2 regions of the Pseudarthrobacter sp. LMD1-1-1.1 genome follow, and region 2 is predicted to be linked to the other one. Evidence: riboswitches for the same ligand, from Rfam matches in the RefSeq annotation. Region 2 holds a riboswitch; the other holds the start of a gene.

Region 1 (15,648 bases), on a different contig from region 2:
GCCATGATGAACAACTCTTTCCGTTTGGGGCCAGGTGGAGACCGGACCGGCGTTACTGGACGGCGTGCGGCTACCGGTAACCCGGGCCCAGGACCACAACGAGCGGCGACTGGAATTCGGTACTGTCCACTACGGTGGGGATGTTCAGCAGACCGGCAAGCGCCTGGGCGCTGGCCAGGTGCTGGGGGCCCGCGTAGAAAATCACGGAGGACTTTTGCGGGGCTCCAGACCAGTTGCCAACCTGGCCGAGCCGCCAACCGTCACCCTGGACGGTTCCGCCTACCCGGCTGGCCAGCCCCGCCGTACCGGCGGCGTTGTAGATGGCAACGGCCTGGGTCCTGTCGACGACGGCCTGCTGGCTGGCAGGGGCCGTGGACTCCGGAGAGGGGCCGGCATCCTGGGTTGGCTCGGAAGAAGCGGAGGGCACCGTGGAAGCCACGGGCGCGGAAGCGGAAGGCGTGGCCGAAGGGGCTGTGCCGGTGCCGGCCAGCGGAGCTGACTCCACGCTGGCCGAGGCCTGGCTGGCGGTGGTGTTGAAGCCAAGTTTGGGAAGGATCAGGAAGGACACCAACCCTATGGCCAGGGCCGCTACTCCCATCGCCAGGATGGGCCACAGCCGCACGCGGGACGGGGCCGAGGCCGTCCGGTGGACACCTTGTCGCGACGCAGCCTCCGGGACTTTGTCGAATTCATCGCGGGCGTATCTGGTCATGGTGGAAGGACATCCTTGTTGATTGCGGCTGTTGTCCCGGCCTGGGGCGTCTTAAGCGTCGGATCCCAGGCGCCGGGCAGTACGTGCACGGTGGCGCGACGTACGTAGTCTACGCAATCTCTTGACCAGCATGGGATCGTGGGCCAGCGCATCCTCGCGGTCAATTAATGCGTTCAGGAGCTGGTAGTAATGGGTGGCGGAGAGGTCAAACAGGTCACGGATGGCCTGCTCCTTGGCTCCCGCGTACTTCCACCACTGCCGTTCCAGCGCCAGCATTTGTTGTTCACGCTCGGACAGGGAGGACTCACGAAGGGTGAAATCCGCCAGGAGGGAGTTCCTTGGATCCTGCTCCGGCAGGTGTTCCCGGGCCGGTTCCGCCACGGCGCACTCCTTCGCTGGTAAGGGTCAATGTCTTACCCCTATGCTAGCCGCCGAATAACAAGGGTGTCATTTACGCCCGCCCGGCTGGATGTTCCCGGCCGGCCTGCTCCGTCCCTGCAACAATGGAACGATGGTTGAATCGGATGCCCTCTTCGAGCTGCAGCAGGACCCTGCGGACGCCGCCGGCTTCGCCGATCTGGCGCAGCTGCCACTGGCAGAGCTGATGGCTCCGGACTGGGCCGCGGCGCTGCAGGGCGTCGAAGCCCAGCTCCGGAAGGTCCTGGCGTTCCTCGCAGACGAAGAGGCGGCCGGGCACCAGCTCCTGCCGCCGCCGTCGAACGTCCTGCGCGCCTTCCGCCAACCCCTCGCGGACGTGAAGGTCCTCATCGTGGGGCAGGACCCCTACCCCACGCCGGGACACGCCGTCGGCCTGTCGTTTTCGGTTGACCCGCACGTCCGGCCCCTCCCCCGCAGCCTGGTCAACATTTACCGGGAGCTGGAATCGGACCTGAGTATTCCCCCGCGCGTCCATGGGGATTTGTCCGCCTGGACGGAGCAGGGGGTGCTGCTCCTGAACCGGGTGCTCACCGTCCGGGCCGGCGCGGCGGGCTCCCACCGGGGCAAGGGCTGGGAGGAACTTACGACGGCGGCAGTCACCGCACTGGCCGCCCGCAAGTCCCCCGACGGGTCAGGGATGCCCCTGGTGGCGGTGTTGTGGGGCAAGGAGGCTGAGGGCGTCCGGCCGCTCCTGGGCGGGGCTCCCGCGGTCACCAGCCCGCACCCCAGTCCACTGTCCGCGTCCCGCGGGTTCTTTGGTTCCAGGCCGTTCAGCCGCGTAAACCAGCTGCTCCGGGAACAGGGTGCGCGGGACGTAACCTGGGAACTCCCGCCGCTGCCCTAGCTAGGCTTGCCTTATGAGCACTGTCCCCGCCGCCACCAGCGCAACCAAGAAGAGCCGTCCGCAGGTCAACCTCACCGTGCTGCGGAAGGAACAGCTCTCCCCGCACATGGTCCGGATCGTGGCCGGCGGAGAGGGCTTCGGTGATTTCGTCAACAACGGGTTCGTTGACCGTTACGTGAAGATCGTCTTTCCACAGCCCGGCGTGGAGTACCCCTCCCCGCTGGATCTCTGGACGGTGCGGGAAACCATGCCGCGTGAGCAGTGGCCGTTCACCCGCACCTATACGCTGCGCTGGGTTGATCCCGGGGCCCGGGAACTGGCCATCGACTTCGTGGTCCACGGCGATGAAGGGTTCGCCGGTCCGTGGGCGGCCAACGCCCAGCCGGGTGAGCCGCTGATCTTTACCGGCCCGGGCGGCGCGTACAACCCCAACCCCGGGGCCGACTGGTACCTCTTTGCCGGTGACGAGGCGGCCCTGCCCGCCATCGCCGCCTGCATCGAGTCACTGCCGGCAGGGGCAACCGGGCTGGCCTTCCTGGAGGTCGGATCCGAGGCGGACATCCAGCCCATTGCCGCCCCGGCAGGACTGCACATCACCTGGCTGCCCCGCAACGGCGCTCCGGCGGGTTCCAGCGACCTGCTGGTGAACGCAGTGGCGGACGCGGAATGGCCCGATGGCACGGTGGATGTCTTTGCGCACGGCGAACGCGGCTACATGAAAGCCCTGCGCGAGGTCCTGTTCAAGCAGCGCGGACTGGAGCGCCGGCAGGTGTCCCTCTCCGGGTACTGGGCGCAGGGCCGGGTAGAGGACGACTTCCAGGCCGAGAAGAAGCTTCCGGTCGGCCAGATCTAGCCTGGACAGGCGGCCGTGGCCTAGCGGCGGCGGGCCCGGCGCCGCTCGTTGCTTGCCAGGCTGCGGGTCAGTGGACGGGCCAGCACGTCGCCCAGCACAATCCCGCCCGCCGTGCCCAGCACAATGGCGCCGGCGCTGAGCATCCCGCCGGCACCGGCCAGGACTTCAGACTCCTCAACGGTGAGCACATACATGGACCGGAAAATCGTGAGGCCCGGCAGCAGGATGAGTGCCGCGGGGACTGCCACCACCAGCTGCGGTGCGCCCATGCGCAGGGCTACCACTCGTGCCAGCAGGCCAATGACGACGGCGGCCATGGCAGGTGCAAACCGGTCCCCGATGCCCAGCTGGCCGCAGCCGAGCAGCACCAGGTAGCCGGCCACGCCCACGGCTGCCGTGGGCAGCAGGAGCTTCCACGTGGTCTGTTCCGTGATGCCGATGGCCATCACAGCGGCGGCCACGAAGAGGATCAGGACCCACAGATCGTAGGCGGGCGGGAAGGTCTGCGTGACGTCGATGCGCTGCAGCCCGGTCAACTCCCCCACCACGAAGGCAACGGCGATTCCCGCCACGATGGCGCCGAAGGTCAGCAGGGTGGACAGGAACCGGCCCGCCGCGGTCACGGGGAAGCCGTTGATGGCGTCCTGCACGGAGGACACCAGGCGCCCGGTGGGCAGGAGGAGCAGGATGCCGCCCACCACCACGATGGACGGCGACGTGGTGAGCCCCAGCTGCCAGAGCAGCAGCGCCAGCATGGTGACCACGAAAGAGCAGCTCGCGGTGATGAAGAAGTCGGGAACCCGCCAGCGTCCCAGCTGCCGGGCCAGCAGGCTGATGCCGATATTGGCCACGAACGCGATCACCGACGACACCGGCCCGCCGCCCAGGACCCCCACGAACACCGCGGCGAAAATGCCGAACGCCACGGTGACCATCCACCGCGGGTAGGGCTTGGGGCTGGTGATGGCCTCGTTGAGCCTGCGGATTGCTTCGTCACGGCCCACACCCCCGGCCACGATGTCGGTGACCAGCTGGTGCACCTTGGCCAGCCCGGCGTAGTTGTTGGTCCAGGACCGCACCACGCGCAGCAGGGCGATGGGGGTCTGGTCCTTGGGCGCGTAGTTGATGCCCACGGACTGGTTGGTGATGTCCACTTCGATGTTCTTCAGCCCCAGGGCCGCAGTGACCGCGATGATGCTGGTTTCGACTTCCAGGGCGCCCGCGCCGTAGCGGAACATGGTCTCAGCCAGGTGCAGGGCGAAGTCCAGGGTTTTGCGCGCGGACGTATCCACGCCGCCCACCTGGATGGTGGGGTTGGCGTACGGGCTGCCCGCCAGCCGGTCCACGATGCTCAGCGGAGCCGTGGGAGGATTCTCGCCCTGCACCAGGCGGCGCAGCATCCTCTTGGCGGCGGCGTCCTGCCGAAGCTGTGCAGGGGTCAGCGGTTCAGTCTTGGGCAGGCCATCAGTCTTCGGCCTGGACCCTGGCCGTTCGGGCCGGTTGGTCATGCCCGTTTCCTCCCTGTGCGCGGTTGATGGACTCTCAGGATGCGCGCTTCAGCGGCAGTTTACCCAGCAGTGTGCGGGCGGCAGCGGCAGCGGACCTGGCCAGCCGGTTGGCGTGGAAGACGGCGGGGCGGACCGGGAGGACGAAGTCCCCCACCAGCTGGACCACTTCCCCGCCGAATCCCTTCTTGAATTCGTAGCCGCCGTGGCCTTCCTCGTCCTGCCCGGAGATGCCGAACGTGCCGTAGAAGTTGTACCGCGGGTAGCCCTTCTCCAGGGCGTGCAGCATCATTCCCCAGTAAAGGGAGGTTGCGCCATTGAAGTAGATGTAGTCCTGGACGGTGCCGCCGATCACGCACACCACCTCGTCGCCGTAGCAGACGAAGTGGATGGCCGCGACGGTGGCCGTTCCCACGGAGTCGGGGAAGCGTTCGATGTCCTTCAGGCTCCGCTCGTAGCTGTCCACCAGGTCCTGGACCACTTTGAGCCGGTTGGCCTTCTTCTTGCTGCCGGTCTCCTCCACCTCGCGGCGGAGGTCCGCCGCTGTGGCCGACTCCGCGGCCAGCCGTTCGGTGATGGATTTGCGGTAGGCCGGGATGTCGATCTTGGCCATCATCAGCTTGGTGAACTCCGTGGAGGTGGTGCGGAGCAGGTTCTCGTAGTAGGCGCGTTCGCGGTACACGAACCCTTTTTCGTCGCCTGCCCGGCTCAGGGCGCCGTAGAAATCGTCGAGGGTTTCCAGGGTGGCCTGTTCGAGGAAGACGCCGTTCTTTTCCGCCTTGCGGATGGCTTTGCGGGTGCGGTAGCTGGTGCCCATGATCAGTTCTTCGGCGTCCTGGATCCCCACCAGGTTCTTGATGAACATCCAGTTGACGTTGATGAAGTTCATGTCCAGGCCCTGGTGCTGGAATCCGAGCTGTTCCAGGTCCGCCACCAGCGGCCTGTTGTCTTCGACGTCCGGGTGTTCGGCGCCATCAGCGTCGCGTGCGATGTACCTGATGTTCGGCGAGATCAGCAGTTCAGCCGCCTTGCGCTCAGCGGCATGGTTGCGGAGAAGCCCGACGACGGCGCGCACCAGGTCCCGGTCCGAGTAGTCCATGAGGGGGCCCTTGGCACACTCGCAGACGGTGTAGCCCAGGCGGGTGGTGGTGTAGTTGAGCTTTCCTGCGGCCACGAGTTCGCCGTCGCGACGGACCCCGAAGAGTTCCACCTGCTGGCCCCGGGCACGCTGGAAGCGGGCGAAGTCGATGGACTGCAGGAAGCTGTTCTGCGGGTGCTTCAGGGCGAAGGCCTCGAATTCGGCCTCGCTGAGGTTGGCGTATTCAAGCCCGGTCGCGGCGGAAACTGGATTCAAGGGGTGACCTTCTTCTGGACTCTTCGCGGCCTGTGGGCACGCACTGGGTGGAGGGTGTTCAGGGTGGAGGGTGTTCAGGGCGGACGGCGTTCGGGCCGGCCGGGTTCCCGCAGCGTACGGGCCGCGCGGGGCGCTCAGGAGAGGGCCCTGGCGGCAGCGGGTCAGTAGAACTGCTGCCCGGTTCGTGCGGTCTCGATCCGGCGGAACACTTTCTCTCCACCGTTGACCCAGAGCCGGTGCCGGAGCGGGGACAGGATGTAGTCGTGGCAGCCCACAAAGTCGGTGACCGTCTTGGTGAAGCTGGTCTTGAACATGCCCATTCCGTAGAGGTTGTGGGTCTTGTCCTTGATGCGGGCAGCCGGCGGGGTGCCGCAGAAGTCGTATTCCGTGCAGCCAAGTTCCTGCATCCGTCGGATGGCCGTCCACTGCACCAGGTGCGAGTCCCCGTACTGCTTGCGGTTCTGGGTGGAACCGCCGTCTTTGTACGTTGCCTTGCCCCCGTAGTTGATGACGAAGGCACCAACACTGGGTTTTCCGTCCTCGTAGGCGAAGAAAAAGTTGCCCTGGCCGCGGTTGCAGAACTCGTCCCAGAACCGCTCGTAGTACTCATAGCTGCGCAGGGGCATGGAACCCTTTGCGTTGACCGTGTTGGCCATCAGGTCGTACAGGGCCCGGTAGGTTTCCGGTCCCTGTTCCTTCCGGACCACCTGGCAGCCCTCGCGCTCTGCGCGCCGGATTGCGTTCCTGGCCCGGGAAGAGATGGCCTTAAAGACTTCCTCTTCCGTGCCGGAGATATCCAGCAGGGCGGTGGAATCGTTGGACTGGATGTTGGGGGCTTTGGCCAGGTGGGCTGCTGCCAGTTCCCGCTGCGCTTCGTCTGAGTCGATGATGTCCGGTTCCACTTTGATGGTGAACACGTTCAGCTTGCTGCTGCGGACCAGCTGCTCGCACGCTGCGAGGGCAGCGCCCAGGTCTGCTGCCCCTGCCAGGTCGGGGCCCTTGATGAGGTACCAGAGCCGTCCCAGGACGGGAAAGCTTTTCTCCAGCACCAGGTTATAGCTGGCGTTCCCGCCGCCTTCCAGCACCAGGAACCGGACTTTCCAGCCGCTTCCGTTCTTGACCGATGCGTAGGCGGCGGACTGCAGCATGTTGCCGCCGTTCGGGTTGGCCGTGACGTGCTTGTCCCAGTTTTCAATTTCCTCGGCTGTGGCAAAACGTGCGGTGAATTCTCGCAAGGGGGCCGTGTCCAATCGGGTTTGTGCGCGGTTTCGGTACTTCTGGATGCGTGCGGACATGCAGCCTCAAGTCTAAAGCCTCAGGCGCTCCCGGCTTTTCTCCGGCATGCCCGGGACGGCGGCCGCCCGGGTGTGGAGCGTCACCTTGACGGAGCTCAGGATGTTCAACAAGGGTGGGGGTATGAGGCCGGATGGGGAACAGAGCACCGCTCCCGCGGGCAGCGGCGGGAAGCCGTACAGTGCCGGGGTGCAGTCCGCCGCGCTTGCCGGTTTCCTGTTGGCGTCCTTGGTGGTGGCGGCGCTGGGCGGTTTGGCATCGGCGGCCAATGTCACTGGCTGGTATGCAGCCGCGGACAAGGCCCCCTGGTCCCCGCCCAATGGCGTGTTCGGTCCGGTGTGGACCATCCTTTATGCGGCAATGGCCCTCGCTGCATGGCTGGTTTGGCGTAAACGCACCGCTGGGACACGGCAGGCCATGGTGGTTTACGCCATCCAGCTGGCCCTCAATCTCACCTGGACCCCGGTCTTTTTCGCCCTTTACCCGGCTCTTGGCACGGCGGCCCTGTGGCTGGGCCTGGCCATCATCGTGGCCCTGGTCGCTGCGGTAACGGTGACGGTGCTGCATTTCGGTCCGATCAGCCGGACGGCGGGGCTGCTCCTGCTCCCCTACATCTCATGGCTGGTGTTCGCTGCCAGCCTCAATTGGTGGGCGGCAACTCACAATTAGGCGCACGGGCACCGCCCGTCCCGCCATTCGGTCAGGTGTCAGCGGGGTGTCAGCATTCGACGACGTTGACGGCGAGGCCGCCCATGGCGGTTTCTTTGTATTTGTCGGACATGTCTTTGCCGGTTTCGCGCATGGTGATGATGACTTCGTCGAGGGAGACGCGGTGGGTGCCGTCGCCCCAGAGCGCCATTTTCGCGGCGTTGATGGCTTTCGCGGCGGCGATCGCGTTCCGTTCGATGCAGGGGACCTGGACCAGCCCGCCGATCGGGTCACAGGTCAGGCCGAGGTTGTGTTCCATCGCGATTTCCGCGGCGTTCTCCACCTGGGCCGGGGTGCCGCCCATGACCTCGGCCAGGCCCGCGGCGGCCATCGAGGACGCGGACCCGACCTCGCCCTGGCAGCCCACCTCGGCCCCGGAGATCGAGGCCTGTTCCTTGTAGAGCACCCCGACCGCGCCGGCGGCGAGCAGGAACCGCACCACCACATCGTCGCGGTCGGCCTGGGTGGCCTGGTCCATGCCCGGGGCGAAGTGCAGGGCGTAGAACAACACCGCCGGGATGATCCCGGCCGCCCCGTTCGTGGGGGCGGTGACCACCCTCCCGCCGGAGGCGTTTTCCTCGTTCACGGCCAGCGCCACCAAGTTAACCCACTCCTGCCAATACCTGGGGTCGTAGTGGTCCTGCCCGTCCTGGTCGTCATTGTCGGTGTCTTCGGGGCGGGCGGTTTCCTTCTTCAGCCGCTCGTACCAGTCCGGGGCGCGGCGGCGGACCTTCAACCCGCCCGGCAGCACCCCCTCGCGCTTGAGCGAGGTGGCCACGCAGTTCTCCATCACCGACCAGATATGCCCCAGCCCGGCCCGAATCTCCTCCTCGGACCGGGAGGCCTTCTCGTTCACGAACATCACGTCCGCGATGCCCAGCCCGGTCACCGCGCAGTGCTCCAGCAGCTCCGCCGCGGTCCGGAACGGCAGCGGCAGCACCTCCTTGGACGCGTCCAGTTCCTGCTGCGCGGCGTCCTCTTCACCCTCGCGGACGATGAACCCGCCACCGACCGAGAAGAACGTCGCCGCGTGCACCACATCCCCGGCCGCGTCGGTAACGGTGAACGTCATCCCGTTCGTGTGCCGCGGCAACACCGTCAACGGCCGCAACACCATGTCGCCCACCCCGTAGGGCAGCGCCACCGCACCGGCCAGGTTCAGGATCCCGGTCTCCGCGATCGAAGCCAGCCGCTCCTCCACCTCCTCGGGCAGGATCAGTTCCGGATGGAACCCCTCCAACCCCAACAGGATCGCGGTCATCGTCCCATGCCCATGCCCCGTCGCGGCCAGCGACCCATACAAATCCACCCGCAGCGACACGACCTCAGCCAGCCTGCCGGAGGCCTTCAACTCCTCAGCAAACACAGCAGCAGCCCGCATCGGCCCCACCGTATGCGAAGACGACGGCCCAATACCGATCGAAAAGAGGTCAAAGACACCAACAGCCATGTGCGTGGTTCCTAACTAATACAAGTGGTCGGGATGGAGCGGGCAGGACATCCTCTGCGTGCTCGGTCGCGAAGACGCCCGCTGCGCGGACGTGACGCTCCCTTAGACGCACGCTGCCGGATGCCCGCCCACTCCGCAAGCACGTCACCAAGGCGACGCGGCAAGCAGGTAACGTCGTGCCCACGAGCGCCGGCGGAGCCGGACTTTTCGAAAGCGTGCTCCCCACCGTCTCCCTAGCCTCGCAAGCTCGGCCAGGGAACCCTGACGGCGTGGGCCCAACGCACGCGTGAAAATGTCCGGTCCGCCGTCGCGAAGGTGACCACGGGGTGGAACAAGGGACTACTCGGCGCGGCGGTAGAACGGGAGGTCGACAACTTCGAAGGGTTCTGCCTTGCCGCGGAGATCGATGTCCAGGGCTGTGCCGGGTGCCGAGTACTCGACGTCGACGTAGGCCATGGCGATCGGGTAGCCGAGGGTGGGCGAGGGCTGGCCGGAGGTGACTTCCCCGACCGGGGCGCCGTCCTTGAGCACGGGGTAGTGTGCCCGTCCGGCGCGGCGGCCTTTGCCTTTGAGCCCCACGAGGCGGCGGCCGGAGGTGGTGCCGGCACCGGCTTCCTTCTTTGCTGCCAGCGCAGCCTTGCCAACAAAGTCGCCTTCCTTGGAGAGCGCGACGACGGGGCCGAGGCCTGCAGCGAACGGGTCACCCTGCAGGGACAGTTCGTTGCCGTACAGCGGCATCCCCGCTTCCAGCCGAAGCGAGTCGCGGGAGGCAAGGCCGGCCGGGGTCAGCTCCCCGTCGTCGGCGATGGCGACCAATGCCTGCCACAGTGCCGGGGCGTCTGCGTTGTCCACGAAGATCTCGAACCCGTCCTCACCGGTGTACCCGGTACGCGCGAGTAGGAGTTCCTTGCCGGCGCCGCCCACCAGGAACGGAACCTCCACGGCGGCGTAGTACTTCAGCTCCGTCACCAGGGAGTGCTGTGCGGCCGGGACCAGGCGAAGCAGGAGTTCCTGGGCCTTGGGGCCCTGCACTGCGATCAGCGATGTCCGGGCCGAGGCGTCCTCCACCTGCACGTCGAACCCTGCGGCCCGTTCGTGCAGGGCCGCCGCCACCACCGCGGCGTTGCCCGCATTGGGCACCACCAGGAAGACGTCCATTCCGTCTTCAGCGGCGGGACGGCGGTAGGCGATGAGGTCGTCGATGATGCCGCCGTCCTCATTGCAGATCAGCGAGTACTTGGCCTTGCCCACGGCCATGGCGGAGATCTTGCCCGCCAGGGCGTAGTCGAGGAAAGCGGCGGCCCGGGGCCCGGTGACCCAGACTTCGCCCATGTGGGAGAGGTCGAACAGGCCGGCGGTGCTGCGGACGGCATGGTGTTCAGCCAGTTCGGAGCTGTATTTGAGCGGCATCTGCCAGCCACCGAAGTCGGTGAAGGAGGCGCCAAGCTTCTTATGTTCGTCGTAAAGGGCGGTGTATTTCTCGGTCACGGTGCCGGTCCTTTAGTTTTCGAACTCTTCGAGCGGCGGGCAGGAGCAGATGAGGTTCCGGTCTCCGGCGGCGCCGTCGATCCGGCCCACCGGCGGGAAGTACTTGTCCTGCTTGTGGTGGGCAGGGAACGCGGCCTGCTCGCGCGGGTAGGCACGGTCCCAGTCGGAGCTGACGACGGCGGCTGCCGTGTGGGGTGCGCGGCGCAGGGGTGAGTCCGCTACGGCGAAGTCGCCGTTGGCCACCTGGTCGATTTCCTTGCGGATGGTGATCATGGCTTCGATGAAGCGGTCGATCTCGGCCAGGTCCTCGGACTCGGTGGGCTCCACCATCAGGGTGCCTGCCACCGGGAACGCAAGGGTGGGGGCGTGGAAGCCGAAGTCGATGAGGCGCTTGGCCACATCCTCGGCCGTGACACCGGTCTTGGCGGTCAGTTCGCGCAGGTCCAGGATGCATTCGTGCGCCACGAGGCCGCCTTCGCCGGTGTAGAGCACCGGGAAGTACTCGTTCAGCCGGGCTGCGACGTAATTGGCAGCCAGCAGCGCGGACTTGGTGGCCTCGGTGAGCCCTTCCCCGCCCATGAGCTTCACGTACGCCCAGGAGATCGGCAGGACGCCGGCCGAACCGAAGCGGGAAGCCGAGATCGCGACCCCGTGGCCTTCCTCATGCGCTGCCTTGTTGGCGTCGCCGGGCATGAACGGCGCCAGGTGGGCCTTGGCTGCCACGGGTCCGACGCCGGGTCCGCCGCCGCCGTGGGGGATGCAGAAGGTCTTGTGGAGGTTGAGGTGGGAGACGTCGCCGCCGAACTTGCCGGGCTGGGCCAGTCCCACCAGGGCGTTCAGGTTGGCGCCGTCGATGTAGACCTGGCCGCCCGCCGCGTGCACGGCGTCGCAGACCTCACGGACGTCCCCGTCATAGACGCCGTGGGTGGACGGGTACGTGATCATGATGCAGGACAGGACGTCCTTGTTCGCTTCGATCTTGGCCGTCAGGTCATCGTGGTTGATGGTGCCGTCAGCGGCCGTGGCAACGACGACGACCTTCATGCCGGCCAGGACGGCGGAGGCGGCGTTGGTGCCGTGGGCGGAGGCGGGGATCAGGCAGACGTTGCGCTGCTCTTCGCCGCGGGAGTGGTGGTAGCCGCGGATGGCCAGCAGGCCGGCGAGCTCGCCCTGGGATCCGGCATTGGGCTGGATGGACACCTGGTCGTACCCGGTGATCGCGGTCAGGTCCGCCTCCAGGTCGGCAATCAGTTCACGCCAGCCTTCGGTCTGGGAGTCCGGGGCGAAGGGGTGGATGGAGGCGAATTCCGGCCAGGAGATGGCTTCCATCTCGGCGGTGGCGTTCAGCTTCATGGTGCACGAGCCCAGCGGGATCATGGTGCGGTCCAGCGCCAGGTCCCGGTCCGACAGCTTCCGGATGTAGCGCAGCAGCTGGGTTTCGGACCGGTGCGTGTTGAACACCGGGTGCTGCAGGTAGTCGGAGGAACGTCCGACGGCGGCCTCCAGTCCGAAGCCTTCAGCCGCGGCAACGGAGGCCCCAAAGACGTCCGCGACGTCGGCGACGATGGCCGCCGTCGTGGTTTCATCGAGCGAGATGCCCACGGTATCGGCGTCGATGGAACGCAGGTTGATGCCGCGCGCTTCGGCATCGGCGACAAGCGCGGCAGCGCGTCCGGGGACGCGGACGGTAAGGGTGTCGAAGAAGCTCGTGTGCAGCACCTCCACACCGGCAGCCGCCAGCGAGGCCGCCAGCACCCGGGCGTGGCCGTGCGTCGTTTCCGCAATCGCCTTCAGCCCGTCGGGGCCGTGGTAGACGGCGTACATCGAGGAAACGATGGCCAGCAGGGCCTGCGCGGTGCAGATGTTGGACGTGGCCTTTTCGCGGCGGATGTGCTGCTCGCGGGTCTGCAGCGCCAGGCGGTACGCGGGAACCCCTGCGTCGTCCTTTGACACACCCACCAGGCGGCCGGGCAGCGACCGCTCCAGGCCCTTGCGGACCGCCATGTATGCGGCGTGCGGGCCGCCGAAGAACAACGGCACCCCGAAGCGCTGCGTGGAGCCGACGGCGATGTCGGCGCCCTGCTCGCCCGGAGGAGTGATCAGGGTCAGTGCAAGCAGGTCAGCGGCCACGGTGACCAGTGCGCCGCGCTCCTTCGCCGCCGCAATAGTGGCGGACTGGTCCCAGACCCGCCCGGAGGCACCGGGCTGCTGGAGCACGATGCCGTTGATGTCGCCGTCGGGCAGGCCGTTGGACAGGTCGGCGACCTCAACTTCGAAGCCGAGCGCCTCGGCGCGGCCCTTGACGATGGCGATGGTCTGCGGCAGCACGTCGATGTCCAGGACAGTCTTGCCGTCCGCTGCAGGCTTGGTCTTGTTGGAGCGGCGCATCAGCAGCACGGCCTCGGCCACGGCGGTGGCTTCATCCAGCAGCGAGGCGTTGGCGATCGGCAGGCCCACCAGGTCCTGGACCATGGTCTGGAAATTCAGCAGTGCCTCGAGCCGGCCCTGGGAAATCTCGGGCTGGTACGGGGTGTAGGCGGTGTACCAGGCCGGGGCCTCGAGGATGTTCCGGCGGATGACAGCAGGGGTGATGGTGTCGTAGTAGCCCTGGCCGATCAGTTGCACGGCGGTCTTGTTCTTGGCGGCGAGCCTGCGCAGTTCCGCAAGGACTTCAACTTCGCTGAGGGCATCCTGCAGGCGGAGGGCTGTTTCCTGGCGGATGACTTTGGGTACGGCGGTGTCCACCAGGGAATCGACCGTGCCGTAACCAACGGCTTTGAGCATGGCGTCGACGTCGTCCTGGCGGCGTGCACCAATGTGGCGGTCTACGAAGGTGGTGGAGGCTGGGGTAACCGACACGAAGGAACTCCATTTATTCAGGCGGCGCAGGGTACGCCACAGCTATTCGGGTCCCTCCCCGCTCTGTATTGGACCTGAGAGTTTCCGCGTTGCCTGCCTGGGCAGGACCCGCTTGCACCGTCGGTGAGCACAACAGCCGTCTCGCTTCCCCCAAGGGAGGCCGGACAACTGCCTGCTGCTTTCCAGAGGTGCCTCGCCGCGGCGGTACAGGGGCCTGCGAGATTCCTGGGGAGGATTTGCTCCTACGGCGCCTGCCTGTACTTCCGGCAGAACTCTCCCGCCGCAGATCAAAGGCTATTCATTTGTTGATGCTGACGGCCGGTGACAGCCCTCACAACTCTCCATTGTCCTACGCCACAAGCCCTCCCGGCAAATGGAAAACTACCTGCGGAGCCGTTCCAAAGCAGCCAGGAGTTCCTCCACATCAGCGGCCGCTCCGCCTTCCGGCGCCGGGCCCACGGAAAGCATGGCATTGAAGTACAACCCGTCACCCATATACAGGACAGCCTTGGCCAGGCCGTGCCCCACATCTGCTGCGATCTCGTCCAGCCACCGCTGCTGGATGGCGGCGAACCGGCGGCGGGTCTCTTCATGTGCCACCTCGGCAAGCCGCGTGGCAGCCACGATGACCCGGTCAAGCGGAGTATCCGCCCAGACGGAGGAGCGGATGAAATACGCGGCAGCACCTTCGCTGGCCGAAGCCATCGCGTCGGCGTCCGCCTTGGCCAGGCCTTCCAGGCGGTCAAGCAGCACGGAGATGAGCGCTTCCTTGTTGGGAAAGTGATAGAGGAGGCCACCTTTGGACACCCCGGCCTTCCGGGCTACGGCGTCGAGGGTTGCAGCGCGCTCCCCCACGTCGATCAGCAGGGACTCGAAGGCGTCAAGGACCGCATCACGGGCTACAGGCTTTCGGGGCATGCCTTCCATCATGCCCTTCACCGGCAGGGAAGAAGGAATGCCCGCGTTTTCAAACTGTACCGTCCAGACGGTACAGTTATTGCATGACGACTTCCATCAGCCCGGCCCCCACCCAACGGGACAGCACCGCCGCGCGGCCTCCGTGGCGGGATTGGCTTGCGCTGGGGCTGCTGATGTTTCCCGTGCTGCTGGTGGCAGTGGACAACACGGCCCTGACGTTTGCCCTGCCCGCCATCGCACGCGCCCTGGAACCGACCGGCCTGCAGCTGCTGTGGATCGTGGACTCCTATCCGCTGGTCCTGGCCGGGCTGCTGGTGTCAATGGGAAGCCTCGGCGACCGGATTGGGCGGCGGCGGCTGCTGGTCATCGGCAGCCTGGGCTTCGCCGGACTGTCCGCCGCCACAGCCTTCGCGCCCACCCCGGAGTGGCTGATCGCCGGCCGCGCGGCGCTCGGGTTCTTCGGCGCCATGCTGATGCCGTCCACCCTGTCGCTGATCCGCAATATATTCCCGGAACCCAACCGCCGGCGGCTTGCAGTGGCCATCTGGGCGGCCGGATTCTCCGGCGGCGCCGCCCTGGGCCCCATCCTGGGTGGATGGCTGGTGGAGCACTTCTGGTGGGGCGCCGTCTTCCTGGTGGCCGTGCCGCTCATGCTGCCCCTGCTGGCTCTGGGGCCGGCCTTCATTCCGGAATCAAAGGATCCCGCGCCGGGCAGGGTGGATATCCCAAGCGTCCTGCTCTCCATGCTGGTCATGGTGCCCGTGGTGTACGGCATCAAGTCAGTAGCCACCGAAGGCCCGGGCACGGCCGGGCTGGGCAGCATCGCCTTCGGCGTGGTCATGGGGATCGTGTTCGTGCGCCGCCAGCAACGCCTGGAATACCCCCTGCTGGACATGTCGCTGTTCCGGAACAGGGTGTTCAGCATGGCCATCAGCGCCAACATCCTGGCCCTGTTTTCCTTCAACGGATTCATCCTTTTCCTTGCCCAGCACCTCCAACTCCTGGAGGGGATGACGCCGTCCGCGGCAGGCATTGCCATGCTTCCGGCCCTGGCAGCCACAGTGGCGGCAGGCCTGGTGGTAGTCCCGCTGGTCCGGAAGGTCCGCCCGGGGTACGTAGTGGCCGCGGGCCTGTCCTTCAGCGCCGTCGGCTACAGCATGGTGGCCTTCGGAAACCACGACGGCGGGCCTTCCCTGCTGCTGGCAGCACTGCTGGTCCTGGCGCTG
Region 2 (15,648 bases):
TCGTCCAGCTCCGAGTTGACGTAGTGGGCGGTGGCACCCACCGTTTTGACGCCGCGCTCGTAGGCCTGGTGGTAGGGCTTTGCCCCCTTGAAGCTGGGCAGGAACGAGTGGTGGATGTTGATGGCCTTCCCGCTCAGGCGGGTGGTGGCCTCGTCGCTGAGCACCTGCATGTAGCGGGCCAGCACCACCAACTCCACGGCGTAGTCGTCCACCAGGGCCAGCAGCCGCTCCTCGGCATCGGCCTTGGTTTCCGGCGTCACGGGGATGTGGTGGAACGGAACACCGTGCCACGCCGCAAGCGGTTCCAGGTCCGGATGGTTGGACACCACGGCGGCGATCTCCACGGGCAATTCACCATTGCGGGCGCGGAACAGGAGGTCGTTGAGGCAATGCTCATACTTGGAGACCATCACCAGGATGGGCTGCTTGCGTCCGTGGCGTTCCAGCCGCCAGTCCATCTGCCACTCCTGGGCCACCTGACCGAAACCGGCCCGGAGGCGGCCAAGGTCCAGCTCAACCTGCGAGGTGACGTGGATGCGCATGAAGAACCGCCCGCTCGCCCTGTCGCCGAACTGCTTGATGTCCACGATGTAGCATTCCTGTTCCAGCAGGTATGCCGCCACCGCCTGGACAATGCCAAGGGCATCCGGGCAGTGGAACGTCAGCACGAATTCCCGGCCCGTTTCCGGATCTGCCACTGCCTGCAGCTGCCCGGCTTCAGAAGTCCCAGGTTCGGATGCGCGCAGCCCGGAAGCGCGGAGCTCCTCAGCGATCACCGGTTGACCCGCTCTTCCCCCGCTTCTGCGGCGGCACCCGTACGGACAGCCTTGCCGGCTGCGGCGTCGGTGAAGTCCTGGTCCGCCTGCAGTTCAGCCTGGAACGTAGCGAAACGGGCCTGGTGTGCGGGGCGGCGGCGGAGGACGAACCATGCTGCGCCCAGCAGGATGAACCAAACCGGGGTGACCAGCAGGGCCACCAGGGTGTCCGGCTGGGTGGTGAGGGTCCAGATCACGAAGGCGAAGAAGGCGAAGACCACCCAGACCATGGCAACACCACCGGGCATTTTGAACTTCGATGCTTCATGCAGGTGCGGCCGGCGGCGGCGGAAGGCGATGTAGCTGGCCAGGATGATGGACCAGACAAAGACGAAGCAGACGGCGGAGACGGTGGTGACCATATCAAAGGCCTTGCCCACGTCCTGGCCCGCGTACATGAGGACGACGCCGGACAGCAGCAGCACGCAGGAGAGGAACAGTGCGTTCTGGGGCACCTTGCGCCGGGACAGTTTGCCAAAGACGTCGGGGGCGTCGCCTTCCTGGGCAAGGCCGAAGACCATGCGGGAGGTCGAGTAGATGCCCGAGTTCGCGGAGGACATCGCGGAGCTCAGCACCACGAGGTTGACCACGGTGGCCGCGGCGCCCAGGCCTGCCAGGGAGAACATGGCGATGAAGGGGCTGTGGCCGGCCCTGAACTCGGTCCAGGGGGTGACGGCCATCAGGATGATGAGGGCGCCAACGTAGAACAGGAGCACGCGGATGGGGATGGAGTTGATGGCCTTGGGCAGGTTCCGCTCCGGGTTCTTGGCCTCGGCCGCCGTGGTGCCCACCAGCTCGATGCCCACGAAGGCGAAGACGGCGATCTGGAAGCCGGCCACGAAGCCCATGAACTCGTTCGGGAAGAATCCGCCGTGGCTCCACAGGTTGGTGAAGGTGGCAGGGCCTGCGTCGGACTGGAAACCGGTGAAGATCATGAACAGGCCAACGATGATCAGTGCGGCAATGGCAACGATCTTGATGAGTGCGAACCAGAACTCCGTCTCGCCGAACGCCTTCACCGTGGTGAGGTTCAGCAGGAGCAGGATGGCCACGGTGGCCAGGCCGGGAATCCACAGGGGCACCCCGGGCCACAGTTCACGGGAGTAGCCGGCGATGGCGATGACATCGGCGATGCCGGTGATGACCCAGCAGAACCAGTAGGTCCAGCCCGTAAAGAAGCCGGCCCACGGACCCAGCAGGTCGGCGGCAAAGTCGCTGAAGGACTTGTAGTTGAGGTTGCTGAGCAGCAGTTCACCCATGGCACGCATGACGAAGAACAGCATGAAGCCGATGATCATGTACACGAAGATCACTGATGGGCCGGCCGCCGAGATGGTCTTGCCGGAGCCCATGAACAGGCCGGTGCCGATTGCACCGCCGATGGCGATCAGTTGGATGTGGCGGTTGCTGAGCTGCCGCTCCAGGTGCGGGGCTCCGCCGCCGGGGGACGTCGGGGAATGGGTCGTCATTGAGGAACTCCATCGTTCGAGCGGCACCCGGGGTGTCGCAAAGATTGGATTTCCTCCCCGCTCTGTCTGGGACCTGAGAGTTTCCACATGCCGAAATGGGCGTGCTTGCACCGTCGGTGAGCCAGGACAGGGCCCGGCTGCTTTCCAGAGTTGCCTCATCGCGGCGGTACGTGGGCCTGAGAGTTTCCTGGGGAGGGTTTGCTCCTACGGCGCCTGCTGAACGTACCGGCAGGGCTCTCCCGCCGCAGGTCAAAAGCGTTTGCTTGGTAATCAGTGTTCAGTTGTCAGAGGGCATCCATGCCAGGCGCAATAATGCGCAGAATGGACAGTGGGGCCTCCGGTGATCCCGGCCGGCGAACGGAGCGCCCAGCGTCTTTGGGCCAGTTCCGCTGTCCGGCCGGATCACGGGGTTCAGTGTGGCGTCCGTCACGAACAAAAGTCAAGCCCGGCGTTACGCCATCCACGTAACGCCCTTGAGCCCCAATTCATGACGGACTGATTTGCTCCCCGCTTCGCTTTGCCTGTAACCTGTGAGCCGAATCACCCACATTTCAATAAGCCTTTCGAGCTGTGGCGGGAGAGTTCTCCCGGCCATCACCGGGCAGGCGCCGTAGGAGCAAATCCTCCCCAGGAATCTCTCAGGCCCATGTACCGTCACGGCGAGGCGACTCTGGAAAGCAGTGCTGCTCCGGCAGCACTCACCGACGGTGCAAGCAGGCCCTGATGGGTTTGCGGAATCTCTCAGGTCCAATACAGAGCGGGGAGGGACCCGATCCATGCCGTGCCACCCGTGGCCGGCCAAACCTGGAGTTCCTCATGACGATTCAATCCCTTCCGTCTGCCTTTGCAGACCGGCATATCGGTGCACGCCGCCAGGCTGACGTGGACACCATGCTCAAGGCCGTTGGCTACGACAGCGTTGATGGACTGGTGGACATCGCCGTTCCCAACTCAATCCGCCAGTCCAAGCCCCTTGCGCTCAAAGACGCGCTGAGCGAGGTTGAGGTCCTTGCGGAGCTGCGCAGGCTCGCCGCCAAGAACAAGACGGCCGTGCAGATGATCGGCCAGGGCTACTACGACACCATCACGCCCGCCGTCATCCGCCGGAATGTCCTGGAGGCCCCGGCCTGGTACACCGCCTACACCCCGTACCAGCCCGAGATTTCCCAGGGCCGGCTTGAGGCGCTGCTGAACTTCCAGACCATGGTTCAGGACCTGGTGGGCCTGCCCATCGCCAACGCCTCCCTGCTCGATGAAGCCACGGCTGTTGCCGAAGCTGTCCTCATGATGCGACGCGCCAACAAGAACAAGGACGCCCGCGACGGCAAGACCGTCCTGGACGCAGACGTCCTGCCGCAGACCATCGCCATCGTCAAGGGCCGCGCCGAGGCGCTCGGCTTCGAGGTTGAGGTCGCCGACCTGTCCAAGGGACTCCCTGAAGGCGCGATCAACGGGATCGTGCTCCAGCAGCCCGGCGTCTCCGGCCGCGTCTTCAACCACGCCGGCGTCATTGCCGAGGCCAAGGAGCGCGGCGCGCTGGTCACGGTCGCCGCTGACCTGCTGGCATTGACCCTGATCACCCCTCCGGGCGAACAGGGTGCCGACATCGCCGTCGGCTCCACCCAGCGCTTCGGTGTCCCGCTGTTCTTCGGCGGCCCGCACGCCGCCTACATGGCCGTGGCCAAGGGCCTGGAGCGTTCCATGCCGGGCCGCCTGGTGGGCGTATCCAAGGACGACGCCGGCCTCCCGGCGTACCGCCTGGCGCTGCAGACCCGCGAGCAGCACATCCGCCGCGAAAAGGCGACATCCAACATCTGCACCGCGCAGGCCCTGCTGGCCATCGTCTCCTCCTTCTACGCCGTTTACCACGGCCCCGACGGGCTGAAGGCCATCGCCGAGCGCGTCCACAACAACGCCCGCGCCCTCGCCACCACGCTCCAGATCGCAGGCCGGGAACTGGCCGCCGAGGCGTTCTTCGATACGGTCACGGTCTCCGTCCCGGGCAAGGCCGCCAAGGTCATCACCGCTGCTGAAGCACGCGGCATCAACCTGCGCCACATCGACGCCGACACCATCGGCGTGTCCGTGGATGAAACCACGACGCCGGAAATCCTGTCCGCGATCGCCGTCGCCTTTGGAGCCGGCCCGGTAGTGGACGCTGAGGGCTTCGACCTGCCCGCAGAGGTGCTCCGCACCTCCGAGTACATGCAGCACCCGGTGTTCAACACCCACCGGTCCGAAACCCAGCTGCTGCGCTACATCCGCAGGCTGTCCGACCGGGACCTCGCACTGGACCGCACCATGATCCCGCTGGGCTCGTGCACCATGAAGCTGAACGCCACCGCCGAGATGGAGGCCATCTCCTGGCCGGAGTTCGCCTCCATCCACCCCTTCGCCCCGGACTCCCAGACCGAAGGCTGGCGTGAACTGATCAGCGGCCTGGAAGCCGACCTTGCGGAAATCACCGGCTACGACCAGGTGTCGCTGCAGCCGAACGCCGGTTCCCAGGGCGAGCTCGCCGGCCTGCTGGCCATCCGCGGCTACCACCGCGCCAACGGCGATACCCAGCGCAACGTGTGCCTGATCCCCGCTTCCGCCCACGGCACCAACGCCGCCTCTGCTGTCCTGGCCGGCATGAAGGTCGTCGTCGTTGCCACGGCCGCGGACGGCACGATCGACCACGAGGACCTGTACGCGAAAATCGAGGCGAACAAGGACGTCCTCTCGGCGATCATGATCACCTACCCGTCCACCCACGGCGTGTACGACGCGGACGTGACCGAGATCTGCGAGGCTGTGCACGCTGCCGGTGGCCAGGTCTACGTTGACGGTGCCAACCTGAACGCCCTGGTGGGACTGGCCCAGCCCGGCAAGTTCGGCGGCGACGTCTCCCACCTGAACCTGCACAAGACCTTCTGCATCCCGCACGGCGGCGGCGGACCCGGCGTCGGACCTGTTGCGGCCAAGGCCCATCTGGCGCCGTTCATGCCCGGCGACGCCAACAAGGCAGCGCATGAGGAAGGCCACGGCGTGGCCATCAGCGCCTCGAACTTCGGTTCCGCCGGTGTCCTGCCGATCTCCTGGGCGTACGTGAAGCTCATGGGTGGCGAGGGCCTGACCGAGGCCACCAAGGCAGCCCTGCTCGCAGCGAACTATGTTGCCGTGCGCCTGAACGAGTACTTCCCGGTGCTGTACACCGGTGAAGGCGGGCTCGTGGCGCACGAATGCATCCTGGACCTGCGCGACCTGACCGCCAGGACCGGCGTCACGGCCGAGGATGTGGCCAAGCGCCTCATCGACTTCGGCTTCCACGCCCCGACCCTGGCGTTCCCGGTGGCAGGCACCTTGATGGTGGAGCCCACGGAGTCCGAGGACCTGGCCGAGATCGACCGCTTCATCGAGGCCATGATCACTATCCGCAAGGAAATCGACCAGGTGGCCAACGGCGACTTCTCTGTCCAGGACTCCCCGCTGCGCAACGCACCCCACACCGCGTCCGCCGTCGTGAACTCCGAATGGACCCGCCAGTACAGCCGCGAGCAGGCCGTCTTCCCCGTCCACCACCTCAAGCAGGACAAGTACTTCCCGCCGGTGGGCCGGATCGACGGCGCCGCCGGAGACCGGAACCTCATCTGCTCCTGCCCGCCGCTCGAAGAGTTCGAAAACTAAGGATCCCCCATGACTGAGAACTACACGGCTCTTTACGAAGAGCACAAGAAGCTGGGCGCCTCCTTCACCGACTTCGGTGGCTGGCAGATGCCGCTCAAGTACAGCTCCGAACTGGCCGAGCACCACGCCGTCCGCAACGCCGCCGGCCTGTTCGACCTCTCCCACATGGGCGAAGTATGGGTCACCGGGCCCCAGGCCGGTGCCTTCCTTGACTACGCCTTGGTGGGCAAACTGTCCGCCATCGCGGACGGCAAGGCCAAGTACTCGCTGATCTGCAATGAAGACGGCGGCATCATCGACGACCTCATCACGTACCGTTTCGGCGATGAGAAGTACCTGGTGGTTCCCAACGCCGGCAACGCCCCCACCGTGGCGGCCGCCCTCGCCGAACGCGCTGTCGCCTTCGACGTGACGGTGGAGGACGCTTCGGCGGCAACCTCGCTCGTCGCAGTCCAGGGACCCAAGGCCGAGGCCATCCTGCTCAAGCTCACGGACGAGTCCCAGCATGCCTTGGTCACCGACCTGAAGTACTACGCGTTCAACGAAGTCACCGTGGCCGGCCACGATGTCATCCTGGCCCGCACCGGCTACACCGGTGAAGACGGCTTTGAACTCTTCCTCCCGAACGAAGGCGCCGCTTCCCTGTGGGAGTCCGTGGCCCAGGCCGGGGAAGAGTTCGGCATTGTCCCCTGCGGCCTCGCATCCCGCGATTCGCTTCGCCTTGAAGCGGGCATGCCGCTGTACGGCAACGAGCTCTCGCTGGAGCGCTCGCCGTTCGACGCCGGCCTTGGCCCCGTAGTTGCCCTCAAGTCCAAGGAAGGCGACTTCGTGGGACGGGCCGCACTCGAGGCAGCCAAGGAAGCCGGCCCCAAGCGCAAACTCGTTGGCCTGAAAGGGCACGGCCGCCGTGCCGGCCGTGGCGGCTACCCCGTCCTGAAAGACGGAAACGTGGTGGGCGAGGTGACCTCGGGCCAGCCGAGCCCCACCCTTGGCTACCCCGTGGCACTGGCCTACGTCGACGTCGAGCACGCTGAGCTGGGCACCGCACTGGACGTGGACCTGCGCGGCAAGGCCGAGCCCTTCGAAGTCGTCGCACTGCCCTTTTACAAGCGCCAAAAATAGCACCGGCGCTCCCGCATTTTTGAACCCCAAACTTAAGGAAACACACCATGGCTAAAGTTGCCGCTGAACTGAAGTACTCCGCCGAACACGAATGGATCGCCGCCGACGGCTCCGGCCCGTCCGTGGTGGGCGTGTCCGCCGTTGCCGCCGAGGCGCTGGGCGACATCGTCTACGTGGACCTGCCCGAGGTTGGCGCCACGGTGACCGCAGGCGAGACCTGTGGCGAGATCGAGTCCACCAAGTCCGTCTCCGACCTGTACTCCCCCGTGACGGGCGAGGTCACGGAAGTCAACGACGACGTCGTCAGCGACCCCGCCGTGATCAACAACGACCCCTACGGCGCCGGCTGGCTCTTCAAGGTCACCGTCACCGAAGAGGGCCCGCTGCTGTCCGCACAGGAATACGCCGAAGCAAACGGCGGCGAACTGTGAGCGGCGCTTCATCCGCCGCGGGCACCGTGGCCTTTGAACAGGTGGTCTCCCCCAGCCTGAACGCAGACCTCGCTGCCCTGGACCCCGAGATTGCAGCAAAGATCGACGACGAACTGGGCCGCCAGCGCGACGGCCTGGAAATGATCGCTTCCGAGAACCACACAGCCGCAGCGGTCATGCAGGCGCAGGGCTCGGTGCTGACCAATAAGTACGCCGAGGGCTACCCGGGCAAGCGGTACTACGGTGGCTGCGAGCACGTGGACGTCATCGAGCAGCTGGCCATCGACCGGGTCAAGGCCCTGTTCGGCGCCGGGTTCGCCAACGTCCAGCCGCACTCCGGCGCCCAGGCCAACGCCTCGGTGATGCACGCGCTCATCAAGCCCGGCGACACCATCATGGGACTGAACCTGGCCCACGGCGGCCACCTGACCCACGGCATGCGGATCAACTTCTCCGGCAAGCTCTACAACGTGGTCCCGTACCAGGTCCGCGAAGACACCCACACCATCGACATGGCAGAGGTGGAGCGGCTGGCCCAGGAGCACAAGCCGCAGCTCATCGTGGCCGGCTGGTCAGCCTACGCGCGCCAGCTGGACTTCGCCGAGTTCCGCCGCATCGCCGATTCCGTGGGCGCCTACCTCATGGTGGACATGGCACACTTCGCCGGGCTGGTGGCCGCCGGCCTGCACCCCTCGCCGGTCCCGCACGCCCACGTGGTCACCTCCACCACGCACAAGACCCTCGCCGGCCCGCGCGGCGGCATCATCCTCTCCAACGACCCCGACGTCGCGAAAAAGATCAACTCCGCCGTCTTCCCGGGCCAGCAGGGCGGGCCGCTGGAGCACGTCATCGCCGGCAAGGCCGTGGCTTTCAAGATCGCGGCGTCCGAGGAATTCAAGGAGCGGCAGGAGCGCGTCCTGGCCGGCGCCCGCATCCTGGCCGAACGCCTGGTCCAGCCGGACGTCACCGCCAGGGGCATCAGCGTGGTGTCCGGCGGCACCGACGTGCACCTGGTCCTCGTTGACCTGCGCAACTGCGAACTCGACGGCCAGCAGGCCGAAGACCGCCTGGCCGCGATCGACATCACCGTCAACCGCAACGCGGTCCCGTTCGACCCGCGTCCGCCAATGGTCACGTCCGGCCTGCGCATCGGCACCCCGGCCCTGGCCACCCGTGGCTTCGGCGAGGACGCCTTCCGCGAGGTTGCGGACATCATCGCCGAGGCATTGATTGCCAACGCCGGCGCGGACCTTTCCGGGCTGCGTCACCGCGTCGAGGCACTCGCCGCAGCCCACCCGCTCTACCCGGGCGTCGCACCACTGTCCTGATCTCCGGTTGCTACCGGGACCGGCGGACCGGACATTTTCACGCCTGCGTTGGGCCCACGCCGTCAGGGTTCCCTGGCCGAGCTTGCGAGGCTAGGGAGACGGTGGGGAGCAGGCTTTCGAAAAGTCCGGCTCCGCCGGCCCCTCGTGCGCATGTCTCCTGGTGACGTGCCCGCGGAGTGGGTGGGGCATCCGGCAGCGTGCGTCTAAGGGAGCGTCACGTCCGCTCAGCGGGCGTCTTCGCGACCGAGCACGCAGAGGATGTCCTGCCCGCTCCATCCCGACCACTTGTATTAGTTAGGAACCACGCACATGGCTGTTGGTGTCTTTGACCTCTTTTCGATCGGTATTGGCCCTTCGTCTTCTCATACTGTGGGGCCGATGCGGGCTGCTGCTGTGTTTGCTGAGGAGTTGAAGGCCTCGGGGAAGCTGGCGGACGTGGCGTCGCTGCGGGTGGATTTGTATGGGTCGTTGGCGGCGACGGGGCACGGGCATGGGACGATGACGGCGATCCTGTTGGGGTTGGAGGGGTTCCATCCGGAACTGATCCTGCCCGAAGAGGTGGAGGAGCGGCTGGCTTCAGTCGCGGAGACCGGGATCCTGAACCTGGCCGGTGCGGTTGCGCTGCCCTACGGGGTGGGCGACATGGTGTTGCGGCCGTTGACGGTGCTGCCGCGGCACACGAACGGGATGACGTTCACCGTTACCGACGCGGCCGGGGATGTGGTGCATGCGGCGACGTTCTTCTCGGTCGGTGGCGGGTTCATCGTCCGCGAGGGTGAAGAGGACGCCGCGCAGCAGGAACTGGACGCGTCCAAAGAGGAGCTGCCGCTGCCGTTCCGGACCGCGGCAGAACTGCTGGAGCACTGCGCGGTGACCGGGCTGGGCATCGCGGACGTGATGTTCGTGAACGAGAAGGCCTCCCGGTCCGAGGAGCAGATCCGGGCCGGGCTGGGGCATATCTGGTCGGTGATGGAGAACTGCGTGGCCACCTCGCTCAAGCGTGAAGGGGTGCTGCCGGGCGGGTTGAAGGTCCGCCGCCGCGCCCCGGACTGGTACGAGCGGTTGAAGAAGGAAACCGCCCGCCCCGAAGACACCGACCAGGACGGCCAGGACGGGCAGGACCACTATGACCCGAGGTATTGGCAGGAGTGGGTTAACTTGGTGGCGTTGGCGGTGAACGAGGAAAACGCCTCCGGCGGGAGGGTGGTCACCGCCCCCACGAACGGGGCGGCCGGGATCATCCCGGCGGTGCTGTTCTACGCCCTGCACTTCGCCCCGGGCATGGACCAGGCCACCCAGGCCGACCGCGACGATGTGGTGGTGCGGTTCCTGCTCGCCGCCGGCGCCGTCGGGGTGCTCTACAAGGAACAGGCCTCGATCTCCGGGGCCGAGGTGGGCTGCCAGGGCGAGGTCGGCTCCGCGTCCTCGATGGCCGCCGCGGGCCTGGCCGAGGTCATGGGCGGCACCCCGGCCCAGGTGGAGAACGCCGCGGAAATCGCGATGGAACACAACCTCGGCCTGACGTGTGACCCGATCGGCGGGCTGGTCCAGGTCCCCTGCATCGAACGGAACGCGATCGCCGCCGCGAAAGCGATCAACGCCGCGAAAATGGCGCTCTGGGGCGACGGCACCCACCGCGTCTCCCTCGACGAAGTCATCATCACCATGCGCGAAACCGGCAAAGACATGTCCGACAAATACAAAGAAACCGCCATGGGCGGCCTCGCCGTCAACGTCGTCGAATGCTGACACCGGCATACTCCGATTCCCCAAGAAGACAAAGGAAACACGATCATGACCCTGGCACCTGAAGGCCGGAAGATGCTGCGGATCGAGCAGCGCAACGCTGCGGTCCCGGTGGAGCGCAAGCCGGAGTGGATCAAGGCCAAGGTCCAGATGGGCCCGGAGTTCGTCGGGCTGAAGAACCTGGTCAAAAAAGAAGGCCTGCACACCGTCTGCGAAGAGGCCGGCTGCCCCAACATCTTCGAATGCTGGGAAGACAAGGAAGCCACCTTCCTGATCGGCGGCTCCGAATGCACCCGCCGCTGCGACTTCTGCCAGATCGACACCGGCAAACCCTCCCCCGTGGACATGTTCGAACCCACCAAGGTGGCCCGCTCCGTGCAGTCCATGCAGCTGCGCTACGCCACCGTCACCGGCGTGGCCCGCGACGACCTCGAAGACGAAGGCGTCTGGCTCTACGCCGAAACCGTCCGCAAAATCCACGAACTGAACCCCGGCACCGGCGTGGAACTGCTCATCCCCGACTTCTCCGGCAACCCCGACCACATCAAGGCGATCTGCGACTCCGCCCCCGAAGTCTTCGCGCACAACGTCGAAACCGTGCCCCGGATCTTCAAAAGGATCCGCCCCGCGTTCCGCTACGAACGCTCCCTGGATGTCATCACCCAGGGCCGAAACCTGGGCATGGTCACCAAGTCCAACCTCATCCTGGGCATGGGCGAAACCCGCGAAGAAATCAGCGAAGCCCTCCGCGACCTCCACCAGGCCGGCTGCGACCTGATCACCATCACCCAGTACCTGCGCCCCTCCGAACGGCACCTGCCCGTGGACCGCTGGGTCAAACCCCAGGAATTCGTGGACCTCCAGCACGAAGCCGAAGAAATCGGCTTCCTCGGCGTCATGTCCGGCCCCCTGGTCCGCTCCTCCTACCGCGCCGGCCGCCTCTGGGCCACCGCCATGCGCAAAAAAGGCCGCGACATCCCCGCCGAACTCGCCCACATCGCCGAAGGCATCCAGGACTCCGGCACCACCCGCCAGGAAGCCGCCACCCTCCTCGCCGGTTAGGCCACTGCGCTCCGGCCTGGTGCTGTTTTGGGGGGCACCAGGCCGGAAGACAACAGGAGACTGGGGAGGCCGGCAAGGGAAGCCGCCGGGCCTCCCCCGGCGCGTCCGCCCAGCCCGGCAACCCGCTCAGCTGTTGCCGCGCACCACCGGGATGCTCGCCGTCGGCAATCCGCTGGGGAACACCGTGGGTTCCGGTTCCGCGACCGGTTCCAGTGGAACCCGCACCGGCTCGTTGCCCACCGTCAGCCGCTGGCCACGGACGTCAACTTCCAGCGGACCGCCGTCCTGGACCGTCAGCGTGATAAAGCCGGCGGCGAGCTGGACCAGCAGCAGGCGGCCCCTGATCTTCAGGTGGAAGGTCAGCCCCTCCCACTCCGCGGGCAGGCGGGGATCGAAGTACGGGACCGGGCCTTGGTCGCGCATGCCGGCGAAACCGCACACCAGCGAACTCCAGACTCCGCCGGTGGAGGCGATGTGCACGCCGTCGATCGTGTTGCCGTGCGTGTTGTCAAGGTCAATGAAGGCGGCATTGGTGAAGTGGTCCAGGGCCTCCCTCGAATAGCCCACCTCGGCCGCCATGATCCCCTGGACGCAGGCGGACAGCGTGGAATCGCCGGTGGTGATGGGATCGTAGAAGTCGAAGGCCCGCTGCTTCTCCTCAGCAGTGAAGTCCTGCCACTGCAGGAACATGGCCAGGACGGTATCGGCCTGCTTCAGGACCTGGTGCCGGTAGATGACCAGCGGGTGGAAGTGCAGCAGCAGCGGATACTTGGACCGCGGCGTGGTCCAGTCCCAGGCCTCCAGGGTCATGAAGTCGTTGTCCTGGGAGTGGACCTGCATCCGGTCATCGAAGGGCAGCTGCATGCGGTTGGCGGCAGCCTCCCACAGCTGGCGCTCCTCGTGGGTGATGCCTGCGTGCCCAAGCGCGGCGGCGGCACGCAGGTTGAAGCGGGCCATCACGTTCGTGTACAGGTTGTCATTCACCACTGCCGTGTACTCATCAGGGCCGGTGACGCCGTGGATGTGGAAGAGCCCGTCCTTGCCAAAGAAGCCCAGGGAGATCCACATCCGGGCCGTCTCGATCAGCAGTTCAGCGCCCATGCCATCCCGGAATCCGGCATCCCCGGTTGCCCAAAGGTACCTGTTGGTGGCGAAGGCAATCGCGGCGGCGATATGGAACTGTGCGGTACCGGCCGCGTAATAGGCGCTGGCCTCGAGCCCGTTGATGGTGCGCCACGGGAAGAGGGCGCCGTCCACGCTCAGCTCCTTCGCCCGGATCCTGGCCTCGGGAAGCATGCCGTGGCGGAACTCGAGGACCTGCCGGGCGCCGTCGGGGTTGGTGTAGGTAAGGTACGGCAGCAGGTACACCTCCTGGTCCCAGAAGTAGTGCCCCTCGTAGCCCGAGCCCGTCACGCCCTTGGCGGGAATGCCCGCAACATCGGCACGCGCCGTGGCCTGGGCCAGCTGGAACAGGTTCCAGCGGATGGCCTGCTGCAACCCGGGCCGGCCGCCCTCAACCACGATGTCCGAGGTGGCCCAGTAACCGCGGTAGTGGGCCATGCTTTCGGCAAAAATGCTGTCCACCGGGCGGAGTGCCTCTTCAGCCACTGCGGCCGCATCCACGTCCGGGTCCTGGACGGTGGGGCCGGCCGCGTAGCTGACGGTCTTTTCCAGCCGGAACGGGTCACCGGCGTCCACTGCAAGGACGTACCGGACGGTGCTGTCGTCCTGGTCCACCACCGTTTCGAACGGCTGGTGGCCGGCGGAGGTCCAGTGGTCCACCGCGATCCCCACCCGCTGCTTGGACTCGGCTGCCTCCCAGGACAACCGCAGCGAGCCGTCGCCGCCGTCCAGCCGCACGGGGAGCAGCACCCGCCCGGCGTGCCGTCCCGCCCGGCGGGGATCGTGGACGGAGTGGTCTTCCACCGGCTGGTCCTGGCGGTTGATCACCGCGGAGGTGACGTCCAGGGAGATTTGCCGGTCCGCATCCACCTCCAGGGAAATGCCCAGGCAGCCGCGGGACTCGTAGCCCACCGCCCGCCGTTCCGTGGTGGTCACGGTGGCGCCGGAGCGGCACTGCCAGGTGATGCGGCACTCGTAGATCCCGGTGGAGAAGTCGACGCTCCGGCGGTAGTCCAGGACCTCTGATTCGGCAAGGCTGAGGTTTTCGCCGTCCACCACCACGGTGAAGTTGTTGGCGTCCGGGATGTAGAGGATTCGCTGGCCCGTCCGGGCGAAGCCAAAGGCGTTTTCGGCGTGCTTGATGTCCCAGATTTCGTGCAGGCCGTTGATGAAGCTGCCTGGCAGCTCTGCGTCGGCCGCCGCCCAATGGGCACCCCTGATGCCCAGATGGCCGTTGCCCAGGGCGAACAGGGCCTCCAGGGTTCCGGCGCCATCGGTTCCGTAGCGCGTTTCGACGAGCTGCCAGGGGGTATCGGGGAACCGTTCGCGGTCCGCGGAGATCAATGCCATGGTCGGGGTCCTTTTGGCCTTGCTGTGGTGCCGGACTGGCCGGCACGGAATATTCGGGGGAAGGGCAATACTCGGATGGGTGCTGCCGGGGAGCAGCAGGGTTGCCCGGGGCAGGCAACGGGGTTTGAGGCCTGGGTTTAGGGGACGAGTTCCTGGAGGTCGTTGACCACCAGGGTGGCTCCGGCGTCCAGGAGCGTCTGCCGCCCGGCGCCACGGTCCACGCCGATCACGGAGTGGAACGATCCCGCGTGTCCGGCCTGAACCCCTGACACAGCGTCCTCGACCACCACGCACTCCGGACTGGAGAGGTCCAGGAGTTTGGCCGCGTATTCGTAGGTGGCCGGGCTTGGTTTTCCGGGCAGGCCCTGTTCCGCGGCCACCACACCGTCCACCACCACGGGGAAATAGTGGCTGAGTCCGGCGGCTTTCAGGACGGCAGGGGCATTGCGGGAGGAAGAGACGACGGCGACCTTGAGTCCGCGTTCCAGGGCGGCTTCGAGGAAGCGGACCGAGCCTTGGAACGGTTCGACGCCGGCGCTGACGATGTCATTGAAGATCGCGTTCTTCCGGTTGCCCAGGCCCTGGACGGTTTCGTGGGCAGGGTCGTCATCCAGCGGGCCTTCCGGGAGCGTGATCCCCCGCGAAGCCAGGAAGTCGCGCACACCGTCAAAGCGGGGCTTGCCGTCGATGTGGTCGAAGTAGTCGCTTTCCCGGTACCCGGGGACCTCCGGATGCGAGGCCAGGTAGCCATCGAACAGTTCCTGCCAGGCGCGCTCGTGCACGGTGGCGGTGGGCGTCAGAACGCCGTCCAGGTCAAAGAGGATTGCTGCGGCGCCGGTCCAGCCGGCGGTCCCAGCTGCAGTTTCGAGTGTCATCGGCAGTGCGGTGTCCTTTCGGTTCGTGGACAGCCGGCCCTGCCGGGACAGCCTGAAGGAGGATACTGCTGCGCCTCATGCACGCAGCATCACTTCCTTGTCCGCCCACTGCAGGACCGATCATGGCCGTAGACGAGTGTAAGCGCTTGCAAATTTCGCTGGCAACTGTTTTTTCGTACCCACCGATGGGGCAGCTACACAGTCAGCGCAGCACGTAGTGGCGCAGGAAGGCGCTGACGTCCACCATCTCGGTCTTGGACATCGCGTGCCCCATTCCCGGGTACGTCCGGGCCGTCAGCAGCGTGTTCTCTTCCAGCCACTCCGCGGTGTAGGCAACGGCGTCCTCGTTGATCACCAGGTCCGCCTTGTCCCGCCCCCAGAAAAAGGGCGGCCTGACGTCAAAGGAGTCCGTCACCGAGAGGAGCTCGTTGTTGAGCACAAAGCCGGACAGTCCCACAACGGCCTTGTAGTCATCCGGGTGCAGCCGCAGGAGCGTACTGGCCATGGCCATGCCCTGCGAGTAACCCATCAGGGTGACGCTGCTGTGCTGGTCCCTGACGGAACTGATCCAGGCCCGCACCGAGTTGGCGGCGGAGATGACATCCGCGAAGTCGTTCGCCAGGAAGTAGTCGAGCAGGAACCAGCCCCAGTGGTCCCCG

Evidence for each region. Region 2 has a riboswitch for glycine ahead of gcvP (aminomethyl-transferring glycine dehydrogenase). Riboswitches for the same ligand answer to the same signal wherever they lie in the genome.
Region 1: another riboswitch for glycine. It lies ahead of gcvP (aminomethyl-transferring glycine dehydrogenase); the one in region 2 lies ahead of gcvP (aminomethyl-transferring glycine dehydrogenase).

The regions. Positions count from the first base shown of each region.
Region 1 is NZ_JBEGHP010000027.1:29,407-45,054, reverse strand. It holds gene MRBLMD1_RS21255 (cold-shock protein) at 1-5, opposite strand, end outside; gene MRBLMD1_RS21250 (LytR C-terminal domain-containing protein) at 71-712, opposite strand; gene MRBLMD1_RS21245 (DUF3263 domain-containing protein) at 764-1,093, opposite strand; gene MRBLMD1_RS21240 (uracil-DNA glycosylase) at 1,224-1,994, shown strand; gene MRBLMD1_RS21235 (siderophore-interacting protein) at 2,008-2,847, shown strand; gene MRBLMD1_RS21230 (threonine/serine ThrE exporter family protein) at 2,868-4,355, opposite strand; gene MRBLMD1_RS21225 (peptidoglycan bridge formation glycyltransferase FemA/FemB family protein) at 4,390-5,706, opposite strand; gene MRBLMD1_RS21220 (lipid II:glycine glycyltransferase FemX) at 5,868-7,001, opposite strand; gene MRBLMD1_RS21215 (TspO/MBR family protein) at 7,123-7,668, shown strand; gene MRBLMD1_RS21210 (L-serine ammonia-lyase) at 7,718-9,157, opposite strand; gene gcvT (glycine cleavage system aminomethyltransferase GcvT) at 9,497-10,645, opposite strand; gene gcvP (aminomethyl-transferring glycine dehydrogenase) at 10,658-13,504, opposite strand; glycine riboswitch at 13,697-13,794, opposite strand; gene MRBLMD1_RS21195 (TetR/AcrR family transcriptional regulator) at 13,886-14,422, opposite strand; gene MRBLMD1_RS21190 (MFS transporter) at 14,506-15,648, shown strand, end outside.
Region 2 is NZ_JBEGHP010000012.1:689,751-705,398, reverse strand. It holds gene purU (formyltetrahydrofolate deformylase) at 1-707, opposite strand, end outside; gene cycA (D-serine/D-alanine/glycine transporter) at 773-2,284, opposite strand; glycine riboswitch at 2,439-2,536, opposite strand; glycine riboswitch at 2,849-2,948, shown strand; gene gcvP (aminomethyl-transferring glycine dehydrogenase) at 3,101-5,953, shown strand; gene gcvT (glycine cleavage system aminomethyltransferase GcvT) at 5,963-7,075, shown strand; gene gcvH (glycine cleavage system protein GcvH) at 7,123-7,506, shown strand; gene glyA (serine hydroxymethyltransferase) at 7,503-8,834, shown strand; gene MRBLMD1_RS08825 (L-serine ammonia-lyase) at 9,144-10,583, shown strand; gene lipA (lipoyl synthase) at 10,629-11,642, shown strand; gene MRBLMD1_RS08815 (glycoside hydrolase family 65 protein) at 11,769-14,114, opposite strand; gene MRBLMD1_RS08810 (HAD family hydrolase) at 14,252-14,989, opposite strand; gene MRBLMD1_RS08805 (alpha/beta hydrolase) at 15,192-15,648, opposite strand, start outside.